DNA from 2 places in the Microbispora sp. NBC_01389 genome. Region 2 is predicted to be linked to the other one. Evidence: riboswitches for the same ligand, from Rfam matches in the RefSeq annotation. Region 2 holds a riboswitch; the other holds the start of a gene.

Region 1 (14,564 bases), 2.5 Mb from region 2:
CGGCGCGCCCGGCCGCCCCCGCCCCCGCGCACCATCAGGAAGCCCCGCGCTCGTCTGACCACCGATCCGGTCGCGAGCGCTTTTCGTCATGCCCCGGACACGGTCATGCCCGCACCCGGTCATGCCCCGAACCCAGACGAAAGGCTTCCCCATGTTCGACTTCGTGCTCGACCCCGCCTACCGGCTCATCGACGCCCTCAGCCACGTCACCGGCGCAGGGCTCGCGATCGTCCTCGTCACCCTCGCCGTACGGCTGTCGCTCCTGCCGCTGAGCATCCGCGTCGCCCGCGCCCAGCGGGTCCGCCTCCGGCTCGCTCCCCAGGTGGAGAAGCTCCGCAAGCGGTGGCAGAAGGACCCGGAGCGGCTCATGCGGGAGGTGAACGCGCTGTACGCGGCCGAGGGCACCAGCCAGTTCGCCGGATTCCTCCCGGGTTTCGCGCAGACGCCGTTCTTCATGGTCACCTACCGGCTGTTCACCACCGCGACGATCGCGGGCCACCCGAACCTGCTGCTCGCGCAGGGCCTGCTGGGGGTGCCGCTGGGGGAGCACCTCGGGGCGGTGGTCGCCGGCGCGGGCCTGTTCAGCCCGCCCGTCGTGGTCTTCGCCGTGCTGCTCGCGCTGCTCACGGCCGTGGCCGTGATCGCCGCCCGCCGGGTCGAGCCCACGGCTCCGATGCGGCGACTGCAGGTCCTGCTGCCGTTCTGGACCGTCCTCGCGGCGGCCTTCCTGCCCCTCGCGGCGGGCGTCTACCTTCTCGTGAGCACCGCCTGGGCGACCACCGAGCGCGCGGTGCTCCACCCCCGGCCCGCCTGACCCTCCGGGGGGCTCTGGGTGGACCCGGGCGAGCCGAAGAGCACAGCGCGAAGAAGACGGCGGTGGCAGGCGGCGAACCGGTGGAGGGCGCTCAGCCGACCTCGCGCAGAATGCGGGTTTCGGACAGACCCTGATGTCCGTTACGGTCCGGGGTCGCGACCAGGACGACGGCCCACACGGTGGTGATCTCCGCCTCGTGCCGGACCCCCCAGCGCTCGGCGAGATACTCCACGATGCCCAGCCCCCGGCCGCCCAGCGACGACAGCGTGGGACGGCCCGCCCGCGGCTCGGTGTAGGCGCCGCCGTCGCTCACCGCCACCTCGACCTGCCTGTCGGAGCAGTACCAGGCCACCCTGAGCTGTCCGGACGGGAGAGGGTGGGCGTGCCGCAGGGCGTTGCTGAGCAGTTCGCTCAAGATGAGCACCACGTCGTCGACGGCGGTCGCGAGCAGCCCCGCCCCCTGTAGTTCGGCGCTGAGGCGCTGACGTGCGACGGCGACGCTCGACGGTGCGTACGGCAGCATCACGACGCTCGACGCACTCACCTCCCCGATTCCCCGTTTCCCCTTGTACAGCGTTTCCCCTTGTACAGCGTTTCCCCTTGCACAGCCCAGTACGACCGAAATGCCCCGTCACATCAGCCGGGAAACCGTGCCCCGGATCACAGCTTGTGCACATTGGACATTGAACTCCTCCCCGGCCTGAAGGCCGGAGATTCTCCCGTCGTGTCGCGGTCAGGCGGCGTGCGGGGGTTGACGCTTCGCGGACCGGGCAGTCCCGAGGTCTCCACGTCCTGACACCGCAGTTCCTGCGGCGTTGCGTATGTTGATCGCGGCGTTGGTGTCGGCATGCCCGGCCCACCCGCACGCGGGATTGACACAGTCGTACCTGATCTTGTCCCGGGCCGCCGGGTCACGGTGGCCGCACCGGTGGCAGGTCTGCGACGTGCCCGCGGCGGGAACCTTCACCACCAGCCCGCCGCGATCACGGGTTTTGTACTCCAGCAGGGTGACCGTGCGGCCCCACGCCTGCCCGGTGATGGCGCGGTTCAGCCCGGCCTTCTGCCGCACGTTCCGGCCGGGGCGCTCGATCGTGCCCGTGGCGGAGCGGACCATGTTCGTGATCGTCAGGTCTTCCACCACGACCACGCCGAAGGTGCGCGCGAGTTCGGTGGTGGAGCGGGCACTTCTGGGTGCGGCTGCCCCCTTGCCGCAAGCATGGGCAACACACCGCTCACGGTCCTCAAGCACACCATCTCCCTGGACGTGAACCCGCTCTCCTCGCCCTGGTCAGCCGGGTGCGCCCGGCCGGCCCAGCGCGTTTTCGAGCGGCTCACGAGCGCTCCGATACGCTGCCTCCACGCGATGAACAGAAAGTTGGGCGCCCATGTCCACCGAGGACCTCGAAGCCCTGCTCCGCGTGACCACGCCGGGCTACGTCGGCCTGGCCCCGCCCGAGGTGGCGTTCGGCACCATGGACACGCAGGTCGGCCGCCTGGTCCTCGCGGTGACCGCGCGCGGCGTGCTGGCCTGCGCCTACGAGGACGAGCACGCGGTCTTCGCCCGGGTGACCCGCGCCGTCGGCTCGTTCATCGGGCCCGACCCGCGCCGCCTCGATCCGCTGCGCCGCGAGCTCGACGCGTACTTCGCCGGCAGGCTGCGCACCTTCTCGCTCTCCGTGGACCCGCGCCTGGTCACCGGCTTCTCCCGCACCGTGATCCAGCTGATGCCCGGCGTGCCGTACGGAGGCGTGACCACCTACCAGGAGATGGCCGAGCGGATCGGGCGGCCACAGGCGCCGCGCGCGGTGGCGAACGCGCTGGCCGGCAACCCGCTCTGCCTGCTCCTGCCCTGCCATCGGGCCGTGGAGGGCCCGGACTCGCTCGGCGGGTACGCCGGCGGCAAGGCGGCGAAGGAACACCTGCTCCGCCTGGAAGGCGCCCTCTGACCACCCGGACTCCGACCGGTGCCATCAGGGCTTTTAGAAGATCACAAGTAAATCTTTAGGCGCGCTCGGCAGGCTGCTTCCGCGTCGGCACACCGGACTTGTCCCGCCGCGGCTCTCCGGCCGTGGGCGGGTTCTCCGGCATGCCGCCGTTCCGAATGAAAGGTGGTGAAAAGCATGTCTGTTCGCATCGACGACCTCAACGGGGACGCCGAGCTGCCGGAGGACTTCCTGGACGACATCGTCGGCGGGTTGCCGCCGCTGCAGGGCCCCGAATGCGCCTGGGTGTCCTCCTCCCTCGGAGGCGGGCGCGGCGACCCGATGGACGTCCGCATCTGACGGTCGAACCAGCACGGAGGCGTGACCGGGCGCCCGGTCACGCCGCCCCCTCGACGGGAAAAGTACGTTGATCTTGATTCTCAGCGCCGCGGACGACGCGTCGGTCGAGATGGTCGTCCCGCATCTGCGTGAACGCGGGGCGGACTTCCTGTGGTGGGATCCGGGCGACTACCCGGCCGAGAGCCGGATCACCTCCCGGCTCACGGGCGAGGGCTGGCGCCACAGCCTGCGGACCGGCGGCATGACGTACGACACGTCCCAGTTCAGTGCCGTCTGGAACCGCCGTCCCTCTCCGTCCCGGGCGCCGGACTCGGTGTCCGACGACGACCACCGGCGATACGTCGAGAAAATCGCGCAGATCCTGCTGTACGGCTGGGAGGACACCCTCGACGCCCGGTGGTTCCCCGGCCGGACCATCGACGTCATCCGGCTGCAGAACAAGCTGCTCAACCTCGCCGCCGCGACCCGGCTCGGCTTCGCCACGCCGGAGACGCTCGTCACCAACGACGCCGAGGAGCTGATTCCGTTCTGGGAGGAGGCGGGCGGCGAGCTGATCGCCAAGCAGGTGGAGTACGTCCCGTTCCACATCGGCGGCGAGGAGCACGTCTTCTACACCACGCCGGTCACCCGGCGGCACCTCACCCATCGGGACCGGCTCGGCGCCTCCCCGGTGATCCTCCAGCCGTACGTGGACAAGGCGGTTGAGCTGCGGATCACGGTCGTGGGAGACCGGGTGTTCGCCGCCGAGATCCACTCTCAGGGGTCGCGGACGACCCGGTACGACTACCGCCACTACGAGCGCAGCTTCTCGACGTACGGAATCCATCGGCTGCCCGAGGACGTGGAGCGCCGTTGCCTGGCGCTGACCGCCTCACTCGGCCTGCCGTACGGCTGCATCGACGTGATCCTCACCCCCGACGGTCGATACGTGTACCTGGAGATCAACCCCACCGGACAGTGGGGCTGGATCGAGTCGGCCACCGGCCTGCCCATCTCCGCGGCGATCGCCGACTGGCTCGTCGCCGCCGAACCCGGCCCCCGCCCCACGACCACGATGGAAAGCGAATGACCGTTCCTACCGAGGAGACCTCCTTCTCCGGCGTCCTGGCCGGGGCCGTGGAGCTGCTGCGGAGCCTGCCGCGTACGCGTGACGGCGTGGCGGCGGCCCGGCGCGCGGCCGAGCGCTGGCGGGCGGACCACCCGGACGTGCGGGCCCAGCTCGTGACCGACGTACGGCCCGGCAGCCCCGTGGTGGACTACGACCTGGTGCTCGGCCATCCGGGCGGCGGAACCGTGGCGCTGACCGCCCCGGCCGACGACGGCGTCCCCTGGACGGTGGACCACTCCACCCACTGGGCCTCGGGCAGGGTGCTTACCGTCGACGGCCGGGAGCTGCTGGTCCAGAACGTGCTGCTGACGCTGCGCGCCCGGGCCGAGCGGGATCCGTCCGTGCAGGAGGAGCTGGTCGACCACTGCGTCCTGGAGGAGCTGATCGCGCGTGAGCCCGGGCCGACCCGGGAGGAGCTGCAGGAGGCGTCGGACGCCTACCGGCTGCGGCGCGGGCTGCGCACCCGCGAGCGGATGCTGCGCTGGCTCGGCGAGGTCGGGCTCACCCGGGAGGCCTACGACAACCACATCCACGGGCTCGCCCTGAAGCGGCGGGTGCGGGCGCGGCTGGAACGGGAGACCGCGCGGGAGTACCTGGAGCGCCACCCCGAGGAGTTCGACCAAGTCTGGGCGGTATGGGCTACGGGGAGCGCGGAACGGCTGGCGGGCCTCGCCGCGTCGCGGGAACCGTTGGCGGCTCTCGGCGTGGCCGTGCTGTCGCGGGGCGACCTCGGTGTGACGGCCTCGGTCCGGGTCGCCCGCGAACTGCCGGAACCGCTCCGGGACGCCGCGGCCGGCGAGGTCGTGGGACCGGCGTCGTACGGCGCCGGGCACCTGTTCGGGGTCGTACGCGAACGGCGGCCGGCGGACGTCGACGACCCGGCGACGCTGGCCGCGGCGGGACGGGCGGGCTTCGCCGCGTTCATGGCGGCGCGCCGCGCGGCGGCCGAGATCACCTGGCACTGGCTCTGAGCGGCTCAAGGCAACGCCGATGACCGAGTCGTGCCCGGCGCCCGGGCCGGATCCCGACCGCACCCGGCCCAGGTCCCCGCGGCCCTCCGCCGGGACCTGGGAGAATCCCGGGGCGGACCGGCCGCCGAGCCCTCCGCACGAGCCGGGCCTCCCCGCCCCCGGACAGGAGCGCGGCGTCTTCCGGGAGGAGGCGCTGCGGCGGCACGCCCTACGCGGCCGGGAGCCGAGCGTGCCGATCGCGCTCCGGGGGCCGTCCTTCTTGCTGTTGTGGATCACGGTGGCCGTGCTGGCGGTCGCGGGAACGGTCGTGTCGGTGCTGGTGTCGGAGGCGGCCCGGTGAGGCGTGTCCCGGTGGTGCTGCAGAACACGCCCACCGAGTGCGGCACCGCGTGCCTGGCCATGGTGTTGTCGCATCACGGCCACCGCGTCACGCTGACCGAGCTGTCGGAACACCTCGGTGTCGGCCGTGACGGGCTGAGCGCCCGCGCGCTCCTGCAGGGCGCCCGTGAGCATGGTCTGAAGGCGCGAGGGTTCTCGCTCGATCCCGATGACCTGGCCCGGGTGCCGCTTCCGGCCGTCGCGCACTGGGAGTTCAACCACTTCGTGGTGGTCGAGCGGTGGTCGGTCGACCGGGTGGACATCGTCGATCCCGGGCAGGGGCGGCGACGGCTGACCCAGGTGGAGTTCTCCGCCGCCTTCACCGGGGTGCTGCTGGCCTTCGAGCCGGGGGAGGGGTTCCGGCGCGGGTCGTCGTCGCTGGCGAGCGCGTGGCGGCGGGAGTTCGTGCGCACGTTGCTGCGGCGGCGGCGCGGCCTGCTCGTGCAGGTCATCGCGGCCTCGCTGCTGCTGCAGCTGCTCGGGCTGGCCATGCCGCTGCTGACCGAGCTGCTGCTCGACACGGTCATCCCGCGCGGCGCCTCCGGCCTGCTGCCCCTGCTCGGCGTGGGCGTGCTGCTCGCGGGGGCCGCCCAGCTCGTCCTGGCCTACCTGCGCGCGGCTCTGCTGGTGGCGGTTCGCGCCCGCGCCGACCGGGAGCTCACCGAGGGGGTGGTCGCCCACCTCGTGGCCCTGCCGTACCGCTACTTCACCCGGCGCGGCACCGGCGACCTGGTGACCCGGGCGACCAGCGTCACGACGCTGCGCGAACTGCTCACCGGCCAGATCGTCACCGCGCTCCTGGACGGGCCGCTCGCCGTCGGCTACCTGGCGCTGGTCTACCTGCGCGATCCCGTCTTCGGCGTGGCGCTGACCGGCGTGGTCGCGCTGCAGTCGGCGCTGCTCGCGGCCACGTCCCGCCGCGTGCACCGGCTGGCACAGCAGGAGCTCGCGGCGCTGTCAGCCTCGCAGAGCAGCCTCATCCAGACGATCAGCGGGATCGAGACGCTCAAGGCGTCGGGCGCGGAACACAGGGCGATGGAGCAGTGGTCGTCCCACTTCTCCCGCCAACTCGACGCGGACGTGCGCAGCGGGCTCACCCACGGCCTGCTGGAGGCCGCGCTGTCCGCGATCCGCGTGATCACACCGCTCGGGCTGCTGTGGCTCGGCGCCTGGCGGGTGCTGGACGGGCGGCTCAGCACGGGCGCCCTGATCGCGCTCAACGCCGTCGCGCTGGCCGCGCTCACCCCGCTCGCCTCGCTGATGACCAGCCTGCAGAGCCTCCAGCAGGCGGGCGCGCACTTCGACCGGCTGACCGACATCCTCGCCTCCGCACCCGAGCCGAGCCAGGGCATCGAGGTGCTGCGCCTGCGCGGCGAGATCGAGCTACGGAACGTCGGCTTCCGGCACGACCCGCGCGGCCCGTGGACCGTGCGGGGCGTGTCGGTGGCGATCCGCCCGGGGCAGAAGGTCGCCCTGGTGGGAGCATCCGGCTCGGGCAAGAGCACGCTGGCCCGGCTCCTGCTGGCGCTGCACATCCCGGTCGAGGGCGAGATCCGCTACGACGGCGTCCCCGCCGCCGAGCTGAACCTGAGCACGCTGCGCCGCCAGTTCGGGGTGGTCACCCAGGATGTGGCCCTGTTCAACGGCTCCATCCGGGACAACATCGCGCTCAACCACCCCGACGCGCCGCTGGAGCGGATCACGCAGGCCGCCGCGCTGGCGGCTCTGCACGACGAGATCACGGCCATGCGCATGGGATACGAGACCATGCTGACCGACGGCGGCGGGCTGTCCGGCGGCCAGCGGCAGCGCCTGGCCCTGGCCCGCGCCGTGCTGGCCCGGCCCAAGGTGCTGCTGCTGGACGAGGCCACCAGCAACCTCGACAGCGCCACCGAGGCCGCCGTCGAGGCCAACCTGGCCTGGCTCCCCCAGACCCGGATCGTCATCGCCCACCGGCTGAGCACGGTCAGGGACGCCGACCTCATCCTCGTCCTCGACTCCGGACGTATCGTGCAACGCGGCACCCACGACCAGCTGATGGCCCAGGGCGGCGCGTACGCCGCGCTCGTCGCGGCCGACCTGCGCCGGCGATAGCCCTCAGCGGGCCCGGTGTGATCGACCGGCCGCGGTGACGGCGCGGTCCCTCCACAGAGTGAGACCCGCCCCGCCGGCCAGCCGCGCGAGCCTGGCGTGGTGCCGCGCCGCGGCGGCGTCGTCCCCCATGGCCGAGGCGAGCATCGCCAGGAACCAGTCCACCGGCCCCAGGAAGGCGATGGCGGCTCCGACGGAGATCCGTCCCTTGTAGGGCAGCAGGGCGGAGTACGTGGCCGCACAGGCATGCGCGTCGCCGACCGCCGCCTGCGCGGCGCCCTGGAGACAGGTGAAGGTCAGCCACGACCAGTCGCGCGGCGCCTGCCGCCAGCCGTCGGCGGCCAGGTCGCACGCCTCTTTCCGCTCGCCCTGTGCTTCAGTTCCACTCTGTGCTTCCGTTCCACCCTGGCCGCACCGCAGGAGCACGCGAAGCGCCTGGTCCCCGCAGGGGTTGGCGCCGGCGACCGCGTCGATCAGGGGCTCCGCCTCGCCAACCGTCCCCCTGCCGTAGGCGAGGAGGATGCGGCCCAGGGACACGACGGATCCCGCGTACCACATGCCGATGCGTTCGGCCTGCCGGTCGAGGTCGGCGTAGAGGGCCTCCGCGTCGTCGTACCGTCCGCAGAGCGTGAGCCGCCCCGCCCGCCACATCGTGTGCTGGAAGCGCGGCCAGGGCAGCGGCATGCGGGCCAGCATGGCGTCGCACCGGGCGGCCGCCTCGTCCGCTCCCGCGACGTCGAACACCTCCATGCGACGGTAGGTCCACATCATCTGCGCGAGCAGCTCGAACTCCGGCGTCCTGGTCTTCCGGCTCAGGTCTTCCAGTTCCCCGGCGATCTCCCGTGCCTCCTCGCTGTAGATCACGCTGGGGATCGACAGGTATCGGGCGTTCAACGCACGCATCAGCAGATGCGGGTCGCCGAGACCACGGGCCATCTCGACCGCCTGCGCGGAGTGGACGTGGCAGCGCGCGTCGTCCGACCCGTCGTACAACTCCTGGGCCATTCCGCCGAGCAGCCGCGCCCGCTCGGGGGCGGCGGCCTCGGGCATGGCGTCCAACGCGCGCTCGAACCGGCGCACGAGCTGAAGTTCGACCTCCTCGTACGGATTGCGCAGGTTCCAGATCGAGGGCGCGTCCAGCACGGTGAGCGCCCGGGCGAGCAGGACGGGCCCGTCGGGACCCGCCCCCCGGTCGGCCACCCGTATCGCCCGCGCCCGCACGCTTCTGGCAGCCAGGGCGTCGCCGGCGTCGAGCAGGGCGCGGGCCTGCCGCAGCAGCAGCTCGACGTGGTCGGCCGGATCGCCGGCCGCGGCCCCGTGCGCCTCGACCGCACGGCCCCACCAGGTGGCCGCCTCCTCGTAGGCCAGGCGGAGACCCGACTGCTCCGCCATCGCGGCGGCCCAGCGCGCCGCCTCCGCGTACGCCGCGGGCCCGGCCTGGACCGCGTGATGGGCGATGACGGCCACGTCGGCACCGGGCCGGTCGACGAGAGCGTCCATCACCTGCCGGTGGATGACGGCCCTGCGCAGCGGCGGGATCTCCCGCAGGAGGGTCTCCCGCACCAGGTCGTGGGCGAAGCCCATCCGGTGCCCGACGGCGACGACCAGACCGGCCCGCACGGCCTGGTCCAGCAGGTCGTACACGGGCGCCGCCCGCGCCTCGCCCACGATGCCGGGATCGAACTCCCCGCCGATCACCGCGGCGATCCCGAGCACCTCGGCGACCCGCGGGTCCAGCGCCGCCAGCCGCTGGTGGATCAGGCCGGCGACCGCGTCGGGAACCGTCTCCAGCGGGCGGCCCTGCGCCAGCAGCCGGGCCGTCTCACGTACGAAGAACGGGTTGCCGCCGGTGCGCCGGGCCAGCAGGTGAGCGGTCCGCTCGTCGACCTCCGCGCCCACGGTCACGGCGATGGCCCGGATGGCCGGGGTTTCGAGGCCCGCGAGCCGGATGCGGAGCAGGTTGTATCGGGCGAATCCGCCGAGCACGTCGTCGAGCGGATCGGCCTGGGCGGTGTCCCGGAACGCGGTCACCAGCGTGAGCGGGACCTGCTCCGCCGACTCGCCGGCGAGCGCCGTCACATCGCGCAGCAGTCCCAGGGTCGCCGGGTCGGCCCACTGGAGGTCGTCCAGAATGATCATAACCGGCCGGTCCCGCGCGGCGGCGCAGAGCCAGTCGGCGACGGCCTGATGACGCCGCTGACGCGCCCGCTGTGCCGATTCCTGTGCCGATCCCTGCGCCGGCCTCTGCGGGACCTCCTCGTCGAGGAGCCCGGCCAGCGCCTCGGGGTCGGGAGCCGGATGGACGCGCTCCAGCGACCTCAGGACCCGGATCCACGGCCGCAGCGGCAGTGCGCTTCCGAGATCGTGACAGCTCCCCCAGAGGGTCAGGTGTCCCCTCTCCGCGCACCGGTCCCTGAACTCCTTCAGCAGCCAGGTCTTGCCGATGCCCGGTTCCCCGGTCACCGTGATCGTGCTCATCCCGCCGCCGAGCGTCGACTCCATCTCCGCGAGCTGCCGGTCGCGCCCGTGCGGCGAGTGCGCCTTCCCGGAGTCCGGCCGAGCGGGCGTGAGCACGGCGGGCTCACCGGGAACGGTGCCCGACCGTACGGTGAGAGCGGTGAGAGACGGAGCCTGCCGCAGGATGTCCTGCTCCAGCGCCCGCAACCGCGGGCCCGGATCGAGCCCGAGCTGATCGGCGATGAGGGTCCTGGCGCGCCGCAGCGTCGCCAGCGCGTCCGCCTGGCGGCCGGCCCTGTAGTGCGCGAGGGCCAGCAGCCACCACAGCCGCTCTCGTAGCGGATGCTCCGCGGTCTCGGCCTCCACGTCCTGGATCACCGCCTCGGGCCGGCCCAGGTCGAGCTGTGTCTGTGCGCGGCGCTCGACGGCGACCAGGCGCAGCTCCTGGAGGCGGTTCACCTCCGTGACTGCCCACAGCTCGCCCGCGAAATCGGCGTACGGCAGGCCGCGCCAGAGCCCCAGCGCCTCGTCGAGCAGCGCGAGCGCCCGTGCGGGCGGCCTGCCTTCCGCGTCGGCGACGAGCCCGCCGAACCGCAGGGCGTCGACGTCCGAGGTGGCGAGCAGATAGCCGGGGCGTTTCGCGACGAGGAGCCGGGGAGGGGTGCGCGGCGCCCGCTGCGGTTCGAGGACACGACGCAGGTTCGACACGTAGACGTGGATCGACTCGAGTGCGGTCGCCGGCGGCGTGCCGTTATAGAGATCCTCGATCAACGTGTCCGTGGAGACGACCGCGCCCGCGGCGAGCACCAGCCGGGCCAGGACAGCCCGCGGCCGCGGGCCTCCGACGCCGACCGGCACCTCGCCGTCCCGGACTTCGAAAGGACCCAGAACCCCGAATTCCACTGCCCCCACGGCCTCTCTGATGGTGGAGGCCGGCGCGGGCCTTCCGTGGGCGGCAGTTTAGAGGCGTCGTCCTGCACCTCACTTGCACGTAAGTGCGAAGCCGACCGGGTCTACCGGGGCGACGACCGCAGGCGGCGGGCCGGGAGGGACAGCGCCGCCGTCGCCAGCGCGGCGACGAGGAACGCGGCGAGCGCGGCGTTCATCCACGGCTGGTGGACGAACCCGACAGCGCCGCGGACGTCGGCCCAGAGGCCGTCCCACCAGGCCACGGTCGGGGTGACCGCCACGATCCAGTACGCCGCGAACCCGAGGACCCACGGCGCGACCATGAGCCACCGCGAGGGGGCGTCCTCGGCCGTGTTCCACCGGGAGGCTCCGCCGAGCAGGAAGTAGTCGACCACGAGGACCGCGAACATCGGCACGAAGACCGCCCCGATCACGGTGAGGAACGCGCCGTAGGAGTTCACGTCGGCCAGCAGCGCGATCAGCGTGGTGAGGACGCCGATCACGATCGAGATCACCCGGCGGTCCCAGCGCGGCGCGAGGTTCTGGATGGACACGGTCGTCGAGTAGACGTTCGCGAACGACTGGTCGGCCTCGCGCAGCACCAGGACGCCGAAGAACAGGACCCCGAGCGGGGCGGCCACGAACGGGTCCCACACCTTGTCGGGGTCGTTGCCGACCAGCGCGAGCGCGGCGATGCCGAGGGCCAGGCAGGCGACCTGGGCGATCGTGTAACCGGCCACCACCCCGGTGAACGCCGCGCCGCTCGACCGCGAGTGCCGGGCGTAGTCGGCGGCCATCGGCACCCACGACACCGACAGCGCGATCACGTAGTCGACGGCCGGGGCGAAGGCGTCCCAGGAGCCGCCGCCCACGGAGGGCCCGCGCGCGAAGAGGGCGACCGACAGCCAGATCATCGCGACCACGACGCCCGCGGTGACGTAGCGGCGCAGCAGGCGCAGCGCGCCGAGCGGCCGGATCGTCAGCGCGATCGTCAGCGCCCCGGCCGCGACCGCCCACACCGCGTACGGCACCGCCGTCCCCGTGAGCGCCTGCGCGCCCTGCGCGATCACCCACAGCTCGAACGCGCCCCAGCCGAGCATCTGCACGATGTTCAGCACGGTCGGGACGTACGACAGGCGGGCCCCGAACAGGCCGCGCAGCAGCACCATCGCGGGCCGCCCGGTCCGCGCGCCGGGGATCGCCGCGAGGCCGACCATCGTGGTGCCGACGAGGCTGCCGATCACGGCGGCCAGCACCGCGGCGGTGAACGTCAGGGGCCTGCCGCCCAGGGGGTCGAGCAGGAACAGCGCCCCCGAGAAGCCGAGGAGGCTGACGCCGAGATTGGCCCAGAACGCCCCCTGGTCGAGCAGTCCGAGGGTCTTCGGGACATCCTCGTCCAGGGTGAGCGGAACCTCCGCATGCACGTCGTCGACGACGGCGGCCATCACACGCTCCCTACGCCGGCATTATCCGGACAGGTTCATGCGGTCGGCGGAACGAGTTCGATCCGCCCTCTCAGCCCGGTCACGCCCGAGCTCCCGCGGGTATTGTTGATGTCTTTGGGATTATGACACTACTTTGACCGTTTTCCTACGCGACGTAGGGGTCTCCTCCGAGCTCGCTCACCATCGGACGCCCGGCGGCGGCCCAGGACCGCATGCCGCCGTCCACGTTGACGGCCTCCCGGCCGATGTGGTTGAGCCACATGGCGGCGTGCGCCGACCTCCCGCCGACTCGGCAGACGACGTAGACCGGCCGGTCCGGCGGCAGCTCGTCCACCCGCGCCTGCAGCTCGCCGAGCGGGATGTGCACGGCGCCCGGGGCGTGTCCCGCCCGCCACTCCTCGTTCTCGCGGACGTCCAGCAGGTACGCGCCCTCGGGCAGGGCGTCGGGGGCGATTTCCGGCAATGTCATGCGCCCATTCTGGCGGCACACCACCGATGCGCGGGCCCGTGCCGGGAGCTGTGACCCACGGTGATCCACGGACGCTCACAGGCGGAGCGGCGCCACGAGGGCCGGAGCTCCTCGCGGACCTACTTCAGCAGACGCGACAGCCGCCGGTCGGCCAGCTGTTTGCCGCCCGTCTGGCAGGCCGGGCAGTACTGCAGCGACGAGTCGGCGAACGCCACCTCCCGGATCGTGTCGCCGCACACCTCGCAGGGCTCACCGGTGCGGCCGTGCACGCGCAGGCCCGACTTCTTCTCCGACTTGAGGTCCTTGGCCGCCAGGCCGCGCGCCCGCTCGGCCGCGTCCCGGAGGGTGCTCACGATCGCGTCGTGCAGGTCGGCGATCTGGCCGTCGGTCAGCGTCCCGGCGACCTTGAACGGGGACATCCGCGCGACGTGCAGCACCTCGTCGGAGTAGGCGTTGCCGATCCCGGCGATCACCTTCTGGTCGCGCAGCAGGCCCTTGATCTGGGCCCGGCTCCCGCCCACGATCGTCTTGAGCAGGTCGGGCGTGAAGTCCTCGGCGAGCGGGTCGGGCCCGAGCGCGGCCACCCCGGGGACGTCTCGGGGATCCCGCACCACATAGACGGCGAGGCGCTTCTGCGTGCCCGCCTCGGTCAGCTCGAACCCGGGGGCGCGGCCGTCCTCGCCGGGCGACAGCCGTACGCGGACCGCGAGCGGGCCCTTCCCGGGCCGCACCGGCCGCGCGCCCGTGAGGTCGTCGCGCCAGCGCAGCCAGCCGCCGCGCGCCAGGTGCGTGACGAGGTGCAGGCCGTCGCAGTCGAGGTCGAGGAACTTGCCGTGCCTGGCCACGGCGGTGATCGGCAGTCCGCCGAGCGAGGTGACGGGCGGGTCGACGGTCTTGAGCGCCTGGAAGGCGGTCACGTCGACCCCGATGATCGCGTGGCCGAGGGCGTGCTCGCGGAGGAACCCGGCGAGCGCCTCGACCTCGGGCAGCTCCGGCATGTCCCCACAGTAACCGCAGCCGTCAGGGCACGTCCCAGAACGCGAGCTCGTGCTCCATGCCGCGGACGAACAGCTCCCGGGCGCGCGCCGGGTCCGGGGCCGCCTCGTCGATCATCTCGCCGATCCGGGCGGCGAGCGCGGCGAAGCCGGGGTCGGCATAGGTGTCCACCCACGCCCGGTAGCGCGGCTCGGCGGGCGGGTCCGCCGCGAGCAGCCGCCCGAGCGTCGAGTAGCCCCACATGCAGGGGTAGAGCGCCGCCAGCCCCTCGCCGTAGCAGGCCGCCGTCTCCAGCAGGAAGGACGTGTACGCCGCGCAGGCCGGGCCCTTCACCGCGCCGTCGAGGTCGGCGCCGAAGCCCGCGGCGAGCGACCGGTGCAGGTCGAGCTCCTCGTGCCAGGTCGCGTGCGCCAGGTCGACCAGGTCGCCGAGATGGCCGTCCGGCGCCTGCCAGGCCAGCCGGGAGAACACCCTGACGTAGTCGAGCAGGAACAGGTGGTCCTGCTCCAGCCACGACCGGAAGACCGGCTCGGGCAGGTCTCCCGCCGCGATGCCGCGTACGGTCGGGTGAGCGAGCTGGGCGTCGAGCATCGGCCGTCCGATGGCATGCAGGTCCGCTGATATCCCCATAAGTTCTCATTCTC
Region 2 (14,564 bases):
GCAGACGTGCAGCCGGGAGCCGACGTGCGCGGCGAGCAGGCAGTCGCGCGCGATGATCGCCTCCTCCGCGACGGCCGGCCAGCCGGTGAGGCCGAGCCGGGCCGACACCTCGCCCTCGTTGAGCTGGGCGCCCTCGGTCAGCCTGGGCTCCTGGGCGTGCTGGGCGACCACGCCGTCGAACGCCTTGACGTACTCCAGCGCCCGGCGCATCAGCACCGCGTCCGACACGCACCTGCCGTCGTCGGAGAAGACCCGCACGCGGGCCGCGGAGTCGGCCATCGCGCCGAGTTCGGCGAGCTGGCGGCCCTCCAGGCCGGAGGTCACCGCGCCGACGGGCTGGACGTCGCAGTGGCCGGACTCCTGGCCGAGCCGCCAGACCTGCTCGACCACCCCGGCGGTGTCGGCCACCGGGGAGGTGTTGGCCATCGCGTGGACGGCGGTGTATCCGCCGCGCGCCGCGGCCTGGGTGCCGGTCTCGACGGTCTCGGCGTCCTCCCGGCCGGGCTCGCGCAGATGGGTGTGCAGGTCGACCAGGCCGGGCAGGGCGACCAGCCCGGAGGCGTCGACCGTCTGGTCCGCGCCCGCGCCCGCGAGGTCGCCGATCTCGGCCACGACGCCGTCGCGCAGCAGGATGTCGCGCGGGGCGCCGCCCAGGATGCGGGCGCCCCTGATGAGGATGGTGGTCACAGCTCCCTCGTGAAGGTCGTACGCGCTCATTCGGCGCCTCCGATGGCGGGCTCGGAACCGCCGAGCAGCAGATAGAGGACGGCCATGCGGACCGTCACGCCGTTGCCGACCTGCTCGACGATCGTCGAGCGCGGCGAGTCGGCGACCTCCGCGGAGATCTCCATGCCGCGGTTCATCGGCCCGGGGTGCATGACGATCGCTTCGTCGTGCAGGCGGGCGAAGCGGTCGCGGTCGAGGCCGTAGCGGCGGCTGTACTCCCGCGCCGAGGGGAAGTAGGCCGCGTTCATCCGTTCGAGCTGGACCCGCAGCATCATCACGACGTCCGACTTCGGCAGCACCGCGTCGAGGTCGTAGGAGACCTGGCAGGGCCAGCTCGCGACCGCCACCGGCAGCAGGGTCGGCGGCGCGACCAGCGTGACCTCCGCGCCGAGCGTGTGCAGCAGCAGCACGTTCGAGCGGGCGACCCGGCTGTGCAGCACGTCGCCGACGATCGAGATCTTCAGTCCGTCGAGCCGGCCGAGCCTGCGGCGGATGCTGAAGGCGTCGAGCAGCGCCTGCGTCGGGTGCTCGTGGGTGCCGTCGCCGGCGTTCACCACGCTGCCGCGCACCCAGTTGGCCAGGCGGTGCGGCGCGCCCGAGGCGCTGTGCCGGATCACCACGGCGTCGGCGCCCATGGCCTCCAGGGTGAGCGCGGTGTCCTTCAGCGACTCGCCCTTGGACACGCTCGACCCCTTGGCCGAGAAATTGATCACATCGGCCGACAGGCGCTTGGCCGCGGCCTCGAAAGAGATGCGGGTCCGGGTGGAGTCCTCGAAGAAGAGGTTCACCACCGTCCGGCCGCGCAGCGTCGGCAGCTTCTTGATCGACCGCTGCGAGACCCGGGCCAGCTCCTCCGCCGTGTCGAGGATGAGGAGGGCGTCGTCGCGGCTGAGGTCGCCGGTCGAGAGCAGGTGCGACTTCATCGGTCGTCCCCCTTGATGAGCACGACCGCGTCGCGCCCGTCCGTCTCCTGCAGGAAGACCTTGACCTTCTCGCTCTTGGAGGTCGGCAGGTTCTTGCCGACGTAGTCGGCGCGGATCGGCAGCTCCCGGTGGCCGCGGTCCACCAGCGTCGCGAGCTGGACCGCCCGGGGCCTGCCGACGTCGTTCAGCGCGTCGAGCGCGGCGCGCACCGTGCGCCCGGAGAAGAGGACGTCGTCCACGAGGACGACGGTCCTGCCGTCCACGCCGTCCGGGGGGAGCTCGGTGCGGCCGAGCGGGCGCGCCGGACGCAGGCGCAGGTCGTCGCGGTACATCGTGATGTCGATCGCGCCGACGGGAACCTTGATCCCCTCGAACTGCGCGATCCGGCCGGCGATCCGGTGAGCCAGGGTGGCGCCACGGGTGGGGATGCCGAGCAGGACGACGCTCCCGGCGCCTCTCGTCCGCTCCAGGATCTCGTGCGCGATCCGCGTGAGCGCCCGGTGGATGTCGGGCCCCTCCAGGACGGCACGGGCCTGATTTTGGGCATCGGACATGAAAAAGTCACCACCTTTCCCGCCTCACGGGACGGGTCTTAAAAGGGTGTCAGGTCTGCATAGAGTATCAGGGCCCTCCGTCATCCCCCCTCCCGCCAGGGGTGATGCGCCGGGAGGGCGGCGCCCGCCCCCGGCCTCCGAGGGATCGGAAGCCACATCACATCGGGTGTCGGGGATTTCGGTGAGAGCACTGTTTGGCGCTCTTTTTTCCAATCAGCTTGACCTTTGGGAGTGTCGGCTTTACCGTCACTGTCCGTAACCACAACACGCGACCTTCCTGGGTAAAACCCGACGCAGCGGTCACCGAAGGTACCGGGCCCAGTGCCACTCCCCGGTGCCAGCCCCGGTGTTCGGAACGCTTAGGACAAGGACGCACAATCAAGTGAGAAGAGACATAGAAAGCCGGGGGCCACACGATGCCGTCTGACTACGCCAAGTCGCTGGGCGCGCGCCTGCGCGCCATCCGGACCCAGCAGGGGTTGTCCCTGCACGGTGTCGAAGAGAAGTCCCGCGGCCGGTGGAAGGCCGTCGTCGTGGGCTCCTATGAGCGGGGCGACCGTGCGGTGACCGTGCAGAAGCTCGCCGAGCTCGCGGACTTCTACGGGGTGCCGGTCTCCGAGTTGCTGCCGGGCGGGGCCGCTCCCAGCCCGCTCGCGCCGGCTCCCAAGCTGGTCATCGACCTGGAGCGGCTGTCGCAGCTGCCGAAGGACAAGGCCGGTCCGCTGGCCCGCTATGCGGCCACGATCCAGAGCCAGCGTGGTGACTACAACGGCAAGGTGCTGTCCATCCGGCAGGAGGACCTGCGCTCGCTGGCGGTCATCTACGACAAGTCGCCCGTCGAGCTGACCGAGGAGTTCATCAACTGGGGCGTGCTCGACGCCGAGGCCCGCCGCGCCGTCGAGTCCTTCTGACCACTCCTGCCGACCGTTCCTTCCGGCCGCCGGGCCGCCGCGGCGGCCCCCGTCGGTCCTCCGCGCGCCGGGGAGCCGCGCCACGAGTGATTCCTGTCATACGGGGATAGGACAGGACATGACTTTTTTTGTGGGCTCGGAGGTGGGCAGGCTCCGCCAGGTCCTGGTCGACATCCCCGAACTGGCGCTCAAGCGGCTCACGCCCGGCAACAAGGACGGCCTGCTCTTCGACGACGTGCTCTGGGTGCACCGCGCGCTGGAGGAGCACCGGGAGTGGTGCGAGGTGCTCACCGCGCGCGGCGTCAGGGTGCACCACCTCGGCGACCTCCTGCGGGAGGTGATCGAGGTCCCCGACGCGCGCAAGCACATCCTCGACGGCAGCGTCGACGAGCACTGGTTCGGCCCGCTGGCCGGCGACGCGATCCGCAACACGCTGGACGCCCTCGACGGCGCCGCGCTCGCGCCGTACCTGACCGGCGGGATCACCAAGCGCGAGATCAGGGAGCTGGGCTGCGACCCGGGGTCCGTCGTCTTCCACGCGCTCGGCCCGGACGACTTCGTCCTCCCGCCGCTGCCGAACCACCTGTTCGCCCGCGACACCTCCTGCTGGGTGTACGGCGGGGTGTCGATCAACGCGATGCGCAAGAAGGCGCGCAGGCGCGAGACCCTCAACTACGAGGCGGTCTACCGGTGGCACCCGATGTTCGCCCCGGGCTACGGCGACCCGTCCGGCGGGGGGTTCGACGTCTGGTACGACGGCACCCGCATGGCCCCGGCGACCATCGAGGGCGGCGACGTGCTGGTGCTCGGCGACGGCGTCGTGCTCGTCGGGATGAGCGAGCGCACCCAGCCGCAGGCGGTGGAGATGCTGGCGACGAACCTCTTCCGCGCGGGCGCGGCGACTCGCATCGTGGCGCTCGACCTCCCCAAGACCCGCGCGTTCATGCACCTCGACACCGTGATGACCAATGTCGACGTGGGGGTGTTCACGAAGTACGCCGGGCTCGGCATGCTGCCCTCGTACACGGTGGAGCCGGGCGACACCGACAAGGAGCTGAAGGTCGTCGACCATCCGCCCGAGGACATGCACCGGGCGATCGCGCGAGCCCTCGGCCTGGACGACATCAAGGTCCTCACGCCGACGCAGGACGTGCACGCGGCCGAGCGCGAGCAGTGGGACGACGGCTGCAACGTGCTGGCCTTGGAGCCGGGAGTGGTCGTCGCCTACGAGCGCAACACCACGACCAACAACCACCTGCGCAGGCACGGCATCGAGGTCATCCCGATCCGCGGCAGCGAACTCGGCCGGGGACGGGGCGGGCCCCGCTGCATGAGCTGCCCGCTGGAGCGCGATCCGGCCTGACGCCGTCAGCCGGCCATCGGGAGGGTGGGGCGGCCGGGCAGGCCGAGGATCGACTCGACCTCGCCGACGAACCTGTCCGCCTCCGCTATGATCTCGTCTGCGTCGTTCTGAGTGACGGCCCGGACCATTCCGGCCTCGACCGCCGCTCGCTTGGTCGCGCTCACCGCGAAGTAGGCCGCCCAGTCCGCGAGCTTCGGCTCGGCCTCGGGAAGCAGCTCCCAGGCGCTGCGCAGCCGCCGCCTGCGGCCGTCCATCGGACGGGGGCGCGCGGCGAGGATCCCGGCGGCCGCGCGCAGCGCCGCGAGATGGGCCGACACGTAGCGGTCCGCGGGCGTGGTCCCGACGGTGGCGTCCGCGAGGCACGCCCTGGCGTCCGCGAGACGCGCCAGGACCGCCTGCGGAAGCCGGGGCCCGGTCCGCTGGTCGCCGTTCTCTTCAGTCATGCCCGCCTCCTTGAGTCGTGGCATCCGGCGAACTCCGCCGGTGACTTCACAGTCGCAGAAAGCACCGACAATTTCGCTCGGCCGCGTAATCCCGGGCACCACCGGGACCACACGCTTTCTCACGCTCCCGTGGGCGGCCGGACGAGGAGCTTCCCCTCTCCCCGTCCGGCCCACGCCGCGGGCCGTGCCGCATCCGTCTCCGCCGACGACGTAGGCACGGATCCGACGGTGTGGGCACAGGCCGCGAGTCCCGCGCCCACTCCATCGAACATAGATTCGACCATGGCCGCTGTCAAGGCTGTCAACGAACAAGGGTTCGAGGACTGGCGGGGGCACGTACGACGAAGGGCCCCACGCGAAAACGTCGCGCGGGGCCCTCCCATCAGCGGGCTACCGCCGGAAAGCGCCTCTGACGTGCACGGGGACACCTTTGCCGAGCATGCCCGGCAGGATCTCGGCGACGTTCATCGGCAGCCGCACGCAGCCGTGCGACGCCGGATAGAGCGGCACCGACAGCGCGCCGTGGAGGGCGATGCCGCCGTTGAAGAAGATCGGGTTGTAGAGCTGCCCCAGGTAGGACCGGTGCCAGCCCCTGGCCCGCCACGTGGTCGCGTAGTCGCCGGTCGGCGTGCGGGCGCTACCGGAGAACACCTGCCTCTTGCCGTTCCACACGGCGTACTCGGTGTAGGGGACGCCGCTGCCGCTGGAGATGTGGCTGATGAGCATCGGGACGCCCGCGCGATACAGAACCATCACCTGTTTGGTCAGGTCCACCTCGACCCGGGTGGCCCTGCCCCGGGGCACGAGGACCCTGGGCGCGCGGGGGTTCTCCAGCGCCCTCCAGGTGCGGGCGGCGACCGTGCCGGTCGGCTTGATCCCCTGCACCTTCTGGAACGCCCAGAGCGCCGTCAGCGTGGCCCCGCCGTAGCGGCCGTCGGCACTGCCGGGCACGTAGCCGAGTTCCCTGAGCCGCGCCTGCAGCGCCTTCACCGCGTCGCCCTTGGCGCCGAGCCTGAGCGTCTTCCCCGGCGCCTCGAACGGCGGGTATCCGGCCCGTCCGGGCAGGACTCCCCGCGCCCCGGCCGCCGTCGCCGTGAGCGCCGGCGCCCCGGCCGCCGACGCCGCACCGGCGAGCCCGGCCCTCGCGTACGTCACGGCTCCCGCCGGAACCGCGGCGGCCCGCGCCGGGCCGGCGACCCCGGCCGTCGCGAAGGTCACAGCCCCCACGGCGGCGAGCATGGCCACGGCCGGCCGCCGTCGACCTCTCATCATGACCAACCCCTCATAAGCCTGATTCCGAACAAAGGACTCACCTTACGGTGCGATTGCGAGCCGTGTGATCACAAGTGGCGATAATCGGCCGCGTCTGTCCTGGCAATCCGTTTAGAGTGGCCGGGTGCCGGAAAAGTTGCATCCCAACGTCGTCCGAGTCGAGCAGGCCCTGCGGGACCGGCAGGTGACCGGCGAGGTCGTCGTGCTGGACGACGCCGCGCCGACGGCCGCCACGGCGGCGGCCCGGCTCGGCTGCGAGATCGGCGCGATCGCCAACAGCCTGATCTTCGACGCGGATGGCGCGCCGCTGCTGGTGCTGACCAGCGGGGCCCATCGCGTGAACACCGACCTGATCGCGCGGCTCGTCGGAGCCGCGAAGGTGCGCAGGGCCGCGCCGGAGTTCGTCCGGGAGCACACCGGGCAGCCCATCGGCGGCGTGGCCCCGGTCGGGCACCCCGCGCCCGTGCGGACGCTGGTGGACACCTGGCTGGGCAAGCACGAGGTCGTGTGGGCCGCCGCCGGGCATCCCCACTCGGTCTTCCCCACCTCGTTCGACGAGCTCGTACGGATCACCGGGGGCACGCCCGCCGAGGTCGGATGACCTCCGCGACCGGCCTCGGGCCGCTTTGCTAGTGTGCGACGGGTGATCCGACTGCGCCGGGTGGGGCCCGACACGTTCAGGGCGGTGCTGGACACCGTGCTGGAGATCTACACGGACGCCATGCGTCCGCCGTCGGACCAGCTCGCGGGCCGCATGGCGATAATGCGCAACCACGCCGCCTATCCCGGCTTCGCCTGCGTACTCGCCGAGGACCCGCAGGGCCTGGGCGTCGCCGGCTTCGCGTACGGCTTCCACGGCGGCCCCGGACAGTGGTGGCACGACGTCGTCCGCGGGGGCCTGCAGGACCGGGCGGGCCCGGTGGTGGCCGACGAGTGGTTCGGCGACGCCCTGGAGATCGCCGAGATCCACGTGCGCCCCGAGTACCAGGGCAAGGGCGTCGGGCGGCGCATGATCCACGCGCTGTGCGAGGGCCGCCCGGAGCGCACCGCCGTGCTGTCCACGCACGACGCCCCCACGGCCGCCCGCCATCTCTACCGCGATGTGGGCTTCGCCGATCTGATGACCCGGTTCGTCTTCCCGGGCGGCTACGAGGAGTACGTCATCGCCGGAGTGCGGCTGCCGTTGCCCGGCCCCGCGCCGCTTCACGAGGACTGAGCGGGCGCGGGCGGGACGGGCGAACGGGTCAGCCGGCGACGGCCGGCACGCCGTGCAGCGCCTGGAACACCTCGCGGGTCGCGCTCGACCGGTTGAAGGTGATGAAGTGGATGCCGGGGGCGCCCTCGTCCAGGAGCGTCCGGCACATCGCGGCGGCGTGCTCGATCCCCAGGCGGCGGACCGCCACCGGATCGTCGGCGACCGCCGCGAACCGCTCGGCCACCTCCGGCGGGAACGGCGCGCCGGACAGCTGCTCGGACCTGGCGATCGTGCTCATCTGCGTCACGGGCATGACGCCCGGGATGATCGGCGTGTCGCACCCCTGGGCCGCCACGCGGTCGCGCAGCCGCAGGTAGTCCTCCGCGCGGAAGAACATCTGGGTGATCGCGTAGTCGGCGCCGGCCCGGCACTTCCGCACGAAGTAGCTCGTGTCCGACTCGATCGTGGCCGACCTCGGGTGCTTGTACGGGAAGGCCGCCACCCCCACGCAGAAGTCGCCCGCCTGGCGGATCAGCCGCACCAGGTCCTCGGCGTACAGGACGCCCTCGGGGTGCCTGACCCACTCGTCCAGCGGGTTGCCGCCGCGCGGGTCGCCGCGCACGGCGAGGATGTTGCGCACCCCGGCGTCGGCGAACCGGCCGACGAGGTGGCGCAGCTCACGGATCGAGTGGTCGACGGCGGTGAAGTGGGCCACGGGCGTCAGCGTCGTCTCGTGGGCCAGCCGCTCGACGATGTCCACGGTGCGGTCACGGGTCGAGCCGCCGGCGCCGTAGGTGACGGAGACGAACGTCGGCCGCAGCGCCTCCAGCTCGCGGATCGCGCGCCACAGCTGGCGCTCCCCCTCGTCGGTCTTGGGCGGCATGAACTCGAACGAGAACGAGCGCTCGCCCGCGGCCAGCAGTTCGCGGACCGTCGGGACGCGATCTGGGAGCCGCGAGGGCAGACCGAGAGCCATACGGGAAAGATTACCGCGCGGGCCACTCCCCGGCCTCCGCGGTCTCGCCATGTGGACTGGGCCGCTGGGCCGCTGGGCCGCTGGCGGAGCATGCGGACGTTTTGACCTAACAGCGCGAGCTGACCAATTTAGAGGGGATCTGCGCTGTGATGTCGGGATCTGCCCCGGTTACCCTCTGAGGCATGACCACTTCCGCCGCCACGCTCGACCACATCCGTACGGAGGTGGACCGCGTTCTCCGGGAATTCCTCGACCGGCAGCGCCCCCACTTCGAGGACCCGCACCTGGCCGTCCTGCTCTCCGCCGCGGAGGACTTCCTCGCCGGTGGAAAGCGACTGCGTCCCGCCTTCTGCCACTGGGGGTGGCGTGCCGGCGGCGGCGGCGACGAGCCGGGCCTGCCCTTCGCCGCCGCGTCGCTGGAGCTGCTCCAGGCCAGTGCGCTGATCCACGACGACGTCATGGACGCGAGCGACGTGCGCCGCGGCATGCCCTCGGCACACCGGCGCTTCGAGCGCATGCACGCGGACGCGGGCTGGCACGGGTCGGCGCGGCAGTTCGGCGAGGGCTCGGCCGTGCTGCTGGGCAACCTGCTGCTGGTGTGGTCCGGCGAGATGTGGCGCTGCAGCGGCCTCGACCCCCGGGCGATCGCCGCGGCCCAGCCCCTGCACGACTACATGCTCACCGAGCTGATGTGCGGGCAGTATCTCGACCTGCTGGAGCAGGCGCAGGGCGAGAGCACCTTCGACAGCGCTCTGCGAGTGGCCCTTTACAAGAGCGGTAAGTATTCCGTCGAGCAGCCGCTGCGCCTCGGGCTCGTGCTCGCCGCCCAGGCCCGGCACGCCTGGATCGACCGCCTGTGCGTGCAGTACGGCCAGCGGGTGGGCATCGCCTTCCAGCTCCGCGACGACATCCTCGGCGTGTTCGGCGACCCGGCCGAGACCGGCAAGCCCGCCGGGGACGACCTGCGCGAAGGCAAGCGGACCGTGCTCATCGCGCGGGCGCTCGCCGGGGCCACCCCCGCCCAGCAGGACGTCGTACGGACCCTGCTGGGCGACCCGGGGCTCGACGCCGACGGGGTCGGGCGGCTGCGCACGGTGATCGAGGAGACCGGCGCGCTGACGGACTGCGAGGACATGATCAAGCGCTATCTGGACGAGGCGATGCACGCCCTCGAACAGGCGCCGATCGAGGAGGACGCCCGCGCCGCGCTGGCCGCCCTGGCCGTCGCCGCCACCTCCCGCCGCACCTGACGACGCCCCCACCGGGCCCGCCGTTCCCGTCCGGGACCGGCGGGGGCCGGCTCACAGCGGGACGGCCGACAGGCGCGCCTTGAGAGCCGCGGCGGCGGCACCGGGGTCCTCGGCCTCGGTGACGGCCCTGACGACCACCGCCCGGCGCACGCCGTGCGCCATCACCTCGTCGAGGTTGTCCGGGCCGATGCCGCCGATGCCGAACCACGGCCGGCCCGCGCCCAGGCTCGCGGCGTGCTCCAGCAGCGCGGGGCCGGGCGCCGGACGGCCCGGCTTGGTCGGCGTGGGCCACACCGGCCCGCAGCAGAAGTAGTCCACGCCCGGCTCCACCGCGGCGGCCGACGCCTCGGCCGCCGAGTGGGTCGACCTGCCGACAAGCACGTCCGAGCCCAGGATCTCCCGGGCCACGGGGACCGGGAGGTCGTCCTGACCGAGGTGCAGGATGTCCGGCCGGGCGGCGTACGCGACGTCCGCCCGGTCGTTGACCGCCAGCAGCGCGCCGTGCCGGTCGCAGGCCGCGCGGAACACCTCGAGCAGGCCCAGCTCCTCGCGGGCCTCGAGGCCCTTCTCCCGCAACTGGACGATGTCCACGCCGCCGGCCAGGGCCGCGTCGAGGAAGTCCTCGAGGTCGCCGCGGTCCCTCCTGCCGTCGGTGCAGAGGTAGAGCCTGGCCTGCGCGAGCCGTCGCCGGGTGTCGTTCACCCGGCCAACAATGCCATGCGGCGGCGGTCAGAAGCCCAGCGCCTGGGCCCTGCGCTTGACCTCGGTGTGCCGGCCCTTGACGATCGCGTCGATCGGCGCCCCCGGCAGCGAGTCGTCGGGGGTGAACAACCAGCGGATCGACTCCACCTCGTCGTACCCGGCGTCGGAGAGGACGGTGAGCGTGCCGGGCAGGCCCTTGAGCACCTCACCGTGGGCGACGAACACCGACGGGATCTGCGGCTGGCCGCCGCCCCGCCGGACGCCGACGAGCTTCTTGTCCTTCAGGAGTTGCTTGGTGCGGCCGATGCTGAGCCCCAGCTTCTCGGCGGCCTGCGGAAGTGGGAGCCACTCCCCGACGAGCTGGTCGGTCTCCCGGTCTATCTGCGCAACAGTAAGCGTCACGGAACCACCATTACCACATGCGAGCCTCCGGGAAACACCTCGACTACGTCATAATGCAGTCGCGGAGCGGCACGGCCGGATCGGCCACCCGCCGGGGGTCGAGCCTCCGGCCGGCCTCCACCAGGCGGCGGCCCTGCACCACGTCGCGCGGCCGGTCCACGGTGAACACCGCGGCGAGCCGGTCCTCCGGGGTCAGCCAGCACACCGCCCACTTCCCGTCGGCCCGCGGGTCGCCGCGCAGCAGCACCCGGTCGTCCGGGGTCGGGTGTCCGGCGAACTGCAGCATGTGATCGAACTGCTCCGACCAGAAGTACGGCACGGGGTCGTAGACCGCCTCATCGCCCAGCAGCGTGGCGGCGGCCGTGTCGGGGGCCTGGAGCGCGGTGTCCCAGTGCTCGACCCGCAGCCGGGTGCCGAACCTGCGCGACCACCAGTTGGCGCAGTCGCCCACCGCGACCACGTTCGGCAGCGACGTGCGCAGGTGCTCGTCGACGACCACGCCGTCGTCGAGCCGTACGGCCGAGCCCTTGAGCCAGTCGACCGAGGGGCGCACCCCGACGCCGGAGACCACCACGTCGGCGGGCACCCGCGCGCCGGACATGAGCGTGAGCCCGTCGGCGTCCACCGTCCCGACCATCGCGCCGAGGCGCAGCTCGACGCCGGCCCGGGCGTACCAGCCGATCGTGTGGCAGCCGACCGCCGGGCCGACCGCGGCGGCGAGCGGGCTCTCCCCCGCCTCCACCACGGTCACCGCGCACCCCGCTTTGGCCGCCGCGGTCGCGACCTCGGCGCCGATCCAGCCGGCGCCGACGACGGCCACGCGGGCGCCGGGCACCAGCCGCTCGCGCAGCGCGAGCGCGTCGTCGATCGTGCGCAGCACATGCTGGTGGCCCTCGCCCCGCAGCCGGACCGGGGTCGCTCCGGTGGCGATGACCAGGCCGTCGTACTCCAGCTCTCCCTCGGTCGTCTCCAGCACGCCGTCCCGCAGTCCCTTGGCGGCCGTGCCGAGGCACAGCCGCACGTCCATGGCGTCGAGATCGGAGTCGACCACGGTGGAGTCGGCGTCGCCGAGCAGCACCGTCTTCGAGAGCGGCGGGCGGTCATAGGGGCGATGGTGTTCCTCGCCGATGAGCGTGATGCGCCCGGTGAACCCCCGGGACCTCAGCGCCTCGATGCTTCGCACGCCGGCCAGGCCGGCACCCACCACCACGACGTGATCCACGCCTTGACCATAGATTGTCAACAGGGGACCTGGCCAACCGGCTCCCCATAACGAGTTGGGCAAGGAGCGCGCACATCTCGGGCAGCCCCGATTGTGAGCCGCGTCACGCCCGCCCGCGCGAGCGCCGAACCGGGCGATCCGCCGGTATCCGCCACGTACTACGCTGTGGGGCGTAAGACGCGCGGGAGCCCGGCGGACCGGGCTGAGAGGAGAGCGTACGGCTCTCGACCGCCCACCACCTGATCCGGGTCATGCCGGCGAAGGGAGCGCGGTGTCCTCCACACGGCCCTCCGGGAGCGAGCCCGGCCACGACGTCGTGATCGTGGGCGGTGGCGTGGCGGGCCTCGCCGCCGCCTGGCGTACGGCCCGGCGCGGACTGTCCGTCGCCGTGGTGGACCCCGCGCCGGGAAGCGGCGCCACCCACGCCGCCGCCGGGATGCTCGCACCGGTCAGCGAGGTGACCTACACGGAGGAGCCGCTGCTGCGGCTCGGGCTGGCGTCGCTGGCCGCCTGGCCGGCGTTCCGGGCGGAGCTGGAGGACGAGTCCGGCACCGGCCTCGACTACCGCGCCGAGGGCACGCTGGAGGTCGCCCGCGGCGCGGACGACATGGCCCTCCTCGACGACCTCGCGGCCTTCGAGCGCACGCTCGGCCTGCGGGTCGAACGGCTGACCGGGCGTGAGTGCCGCTCCTTCGAGCCGATGCTCTCCCCCGCGGTGCGCGGCGGCCTGCTGGCCCGCGACGACGCCTGGGTCGACCCCCGCAGGCTCGTCCGCGCGCTGCTGACCGCGTTCGAGAAGGCGGGCGGCACGCTGGTGGCCGAACGCGCCGCCGAGGTCGTCGTCCCCGGGCGGGGCTCCCCGTCGGTGCGGCTGGCGTCCGGCGGGACCGTCCCGGCCGGCCGGGTCGTGGTGGCCGCCGGATCGTGGTCGGCCGCCCTGCTCCCCGGCCTGCCCGTACGGCCGGTCAAGGGGCAGATCCTCCGGCTGCGGGGCCCCCGGGGGTTCCTCACCCGGTGCGTGCGGGGACTGGTGCACGGCTCCCCCGCCTACCTCGTCCCCCGGGGCGACGGGGAGATCGTCCTGGGCGCCACCTCCGAGGAGCTGGGGTACGACGCGCGGGTCACCGTCGGCGGGGTGTACGAGCTGCTGCGCGACGCCCGCGAGCTGGTGCCCGGCCTCACCGAGCTCGAACTGGCCGAGACGGCCGTCGGCTTCCGCCCCGGGACCCCGGACAACCTTCCGCTCATCGGCCTCGCCGGGCCCCCCGGCGTCCTCGCGGCGACCGGGCACGGCCGGAGCGGCGTGCTGCTGTCCCCGATCACCGCCGAGGCCGTCGCCGCGCTCCTCACCGGCGGCGCGGTGCCGGAGGCCGCCCTGTCCTGCGACCCAGGGAGATTCCGCACATGAAGGTCACGATCAACGGAGGCCCGGCCGAGCTGCCGGAGGGGGCGACGGTGGGCGACGCCGTACGGACCCTCACGGCGCTCACGTCGGGCGTCGCGGCGGCGGTCAACGGCGAGGTGGTGAGCCGCGGCGCCTGGGACTCCACACGGGTGGAGGACGGCGACGGCGTCGAGGTGCTCACCGCGGTGCAGGGAGGATGACGGGAATGACGGAACAGGACGCCTCCGGCGACGTCTTCGTGCTCGGCGGGGAGAAGTTCGCCTCGCGGCTGATCATGGGGACCGGCGGCGCGCCGTCGCTGGAGGTGCTCGACCAGGCGCTGGAGGCGTCCGGCACCGAGCTGACGACCGTCGCGATGCGCAGGCTGGACCCGGCCGCCCGCGGCTCGGTGCTCGACCTGCTGCGGGCGCGGGACATCAGGGTGCTGCCGAACACGGCCGGCTGCTTCACGGCCGGCGAGGCCGTGCTGACCGCCCGGCTGGCCCGTGAGGCGCTGGAGACGAACTGGGTGAAGCTGGAGGTCATCGCCGACGAACGGACCCTGCTGCCCGATCCGATCGAGACCTTCGACGCGGCGGAACGGCTGGTGGCCGACGGCTTCGTCGTGCTGCCGTACATCGGCGACGACCCCGCGCTGGCGCGCCGGCTGGAGGACGCCGGATGCGCGGCGGTGATGCCGCTCGGCGCCCCGATCGGCTCGGGCCTCGGCATCCGCAACCCGCACAGCATCGAGCTGATCGCCGAGGCGGCCGCGGTGCCGGTCATCCTCGACGCGGGGATCGGCACGGCCAGCGACGCGGCCCTCGCGATGGAGCTGGGCTGCGACGCCGTGCTGCTCGCCAGCGCCGTGACGCGGGCGCACCGGCCCGGCCTCATGGCCGCCGCCATGCGGCAGGCGGTCACGGCCGGACGGCTCGCCCGCCTGTCCGGGCGCATCCCCCGCCGCCGTTACGCCGAGGCGTCCTCGCCCGTCCGCTCCGCGTGAGCGGCGCGTTTCCGAATCGGACGCCGGGTAAGGCCGGTTTTCGCATGAGGGACGGCTTTCCGGGTCCTGCGAAAGGGATCCGGACAGGTCTCGGTTTGGGATTCGGGAACACGCCCGACGGCAAATCACCCGTAAACTCGGGCGGGTGGACACGACGCTAACCGATCCGCTCGTGGGGCAGCAGCTCGACGGGCGCTACCGCGTCGAGTCCCGGATCGCCCGGGGCGGCATGGCC

What was found. Region 2 has a riboswitch for thiamine pyrophosphate ahead of thiO (glycine oxidase ThiO). Riboswitches for the same ligand answer to the same signal wherever they lie in the genome.
Region 1: another riboswitch for thiamine pyrophosphate. It lies ahead of OG344_RS09610 (purine-cytosine permease family protein); the one in region 2 lies ahead of thiO (glycine oxidase ThiO).

Annotation. Positions count from the first base shown of each region.
Region 1 covers NZ_CP109552.1:2,146,773-2,161,336, reverse strand. The annotation lists gene OG344_RS09665 (DUF6412 domain-containing protein) at 1-58, shown strand, start outside; gene OG344_RS09660 (YidC/Oxa1 family membrane protein insertase) at 152-814, shown strand; gene OG344_RS09655 (ATP-binding protein) at 906-1,358, opposite strand; gene OG344_RS09650 (RNA-guided endonuclease InsQ/TnpB family protein) at 1,548-2,063, opposite strand; gene OG344_RS09645 (methylated-DNA--[protein]-cysteine S-methyltransferase) at 2,200-2,760, shown strand; gene OG344_RS09640 (hypothetical protein) at 2,935-3,096, shown strand; gene OG344_RS09635 (MvdC/MvdD family ATP grasp protein) at 3,164-4,165, shown strand; gene OG344_RS09630 (TIGR04500 family putative peptide maturation system protein) at 4,162-5,175, shown strand; gene OG344_RS09625 (hypothetical protein) at 5,195-5,515, shown strand; gene OG344_RS09620 (peptidase domain-containing ABC transporter) at 5,512-7,647, shown strand; gene OG344_RS09615 (BTAD domain-containing putative transcriptional regulator) at 7,651-11,013, opposite strand; gene OG344_RS09610 (purine-cytosine permease family protein) at 11,115-12,455, opposite strand; TPP riboswitch at 12,446-12,562, opposite strand; gene OG344_RS09605 (rhodanese-like domain-containing protein) at 12,601-12,924, opposite strand; gene OG344_RS09600 (Fpg/Nei family DNA glycosylase) at 13,044-13,922, opposite strand; gene OG344_RS09595 (TenA family protein) at 13,945-14,550, opposite strand.
Region 2 covers NZ_CP109552.1:4,686,071-4,700,634, reverse strand. The annotation lists gene OG344_RS21285 (dihydroorotase) at 1-687, opposite strand, end outside; gene OG344_RS21280 (aspartate carbamoyltransferase catalytic subunit) at 714-1,649, opposite strand; gene pyrR (bifunctional pyr operon transcriptional regulator/uracil phosphoribosyltransferase PyrR) at 1,646-2,203, opposite strand; gene OG344_RS21270 (transcriptional regulator) at 2,620-3,114, shown strand; gene OG344_RS21265 (arginine deiminase) at 3,233-4,477, shown strand; gene OG344_RS21260 (SAV_6107 family HEPN domain-containing protein) at 4,483-4,920, opposite strand; gene OG344_RS21255 (peptidoglycan-binding protein) at 5,311-6,192, opposite strand; gene OG344_RS21250 (YbaK/EbsC family protein) at 6,317-6,793, shown strand; gene OG344_RS21245 (GNAT family N-acetyltransferase) at 6,836-7,408, shown strand; gene metF (methylenetetrahydrofolate reductase [NAD(P)H]) at 7,437-8,363, opposite strand; gene OG344_RS21235 (polyprenyl synthetase family protein) at 8,546-9,613, shown strand; gene thiE (thiamine phosphate synthase) at 9,665-10,315, opposite strand; gene OG344_RS21225 (Rv2175c family DNA-binding protein) at 10,343-10,717, opposite strand; gene OG344_RS21220 (NAD(P)/FAD-dependent oxidoreductase) at 10,761-11,939, opposite strand; TPP riboswitch at 12,111-12,222, shown strand; gene thiO (glycine oxidase ThiO) at 12,211-13,347, shown strand; gene thiS (sulfur carrier protein ThiS) at 13,344-13,544, shown strand; gene OG344_RS21205 (thiazole synthase) at 13,541-14,329, shown strand; gene pknB (Stk1 family PASTA domain-containing Ser/Thr kinase) at 14,475-14,564, shown strand, end outside.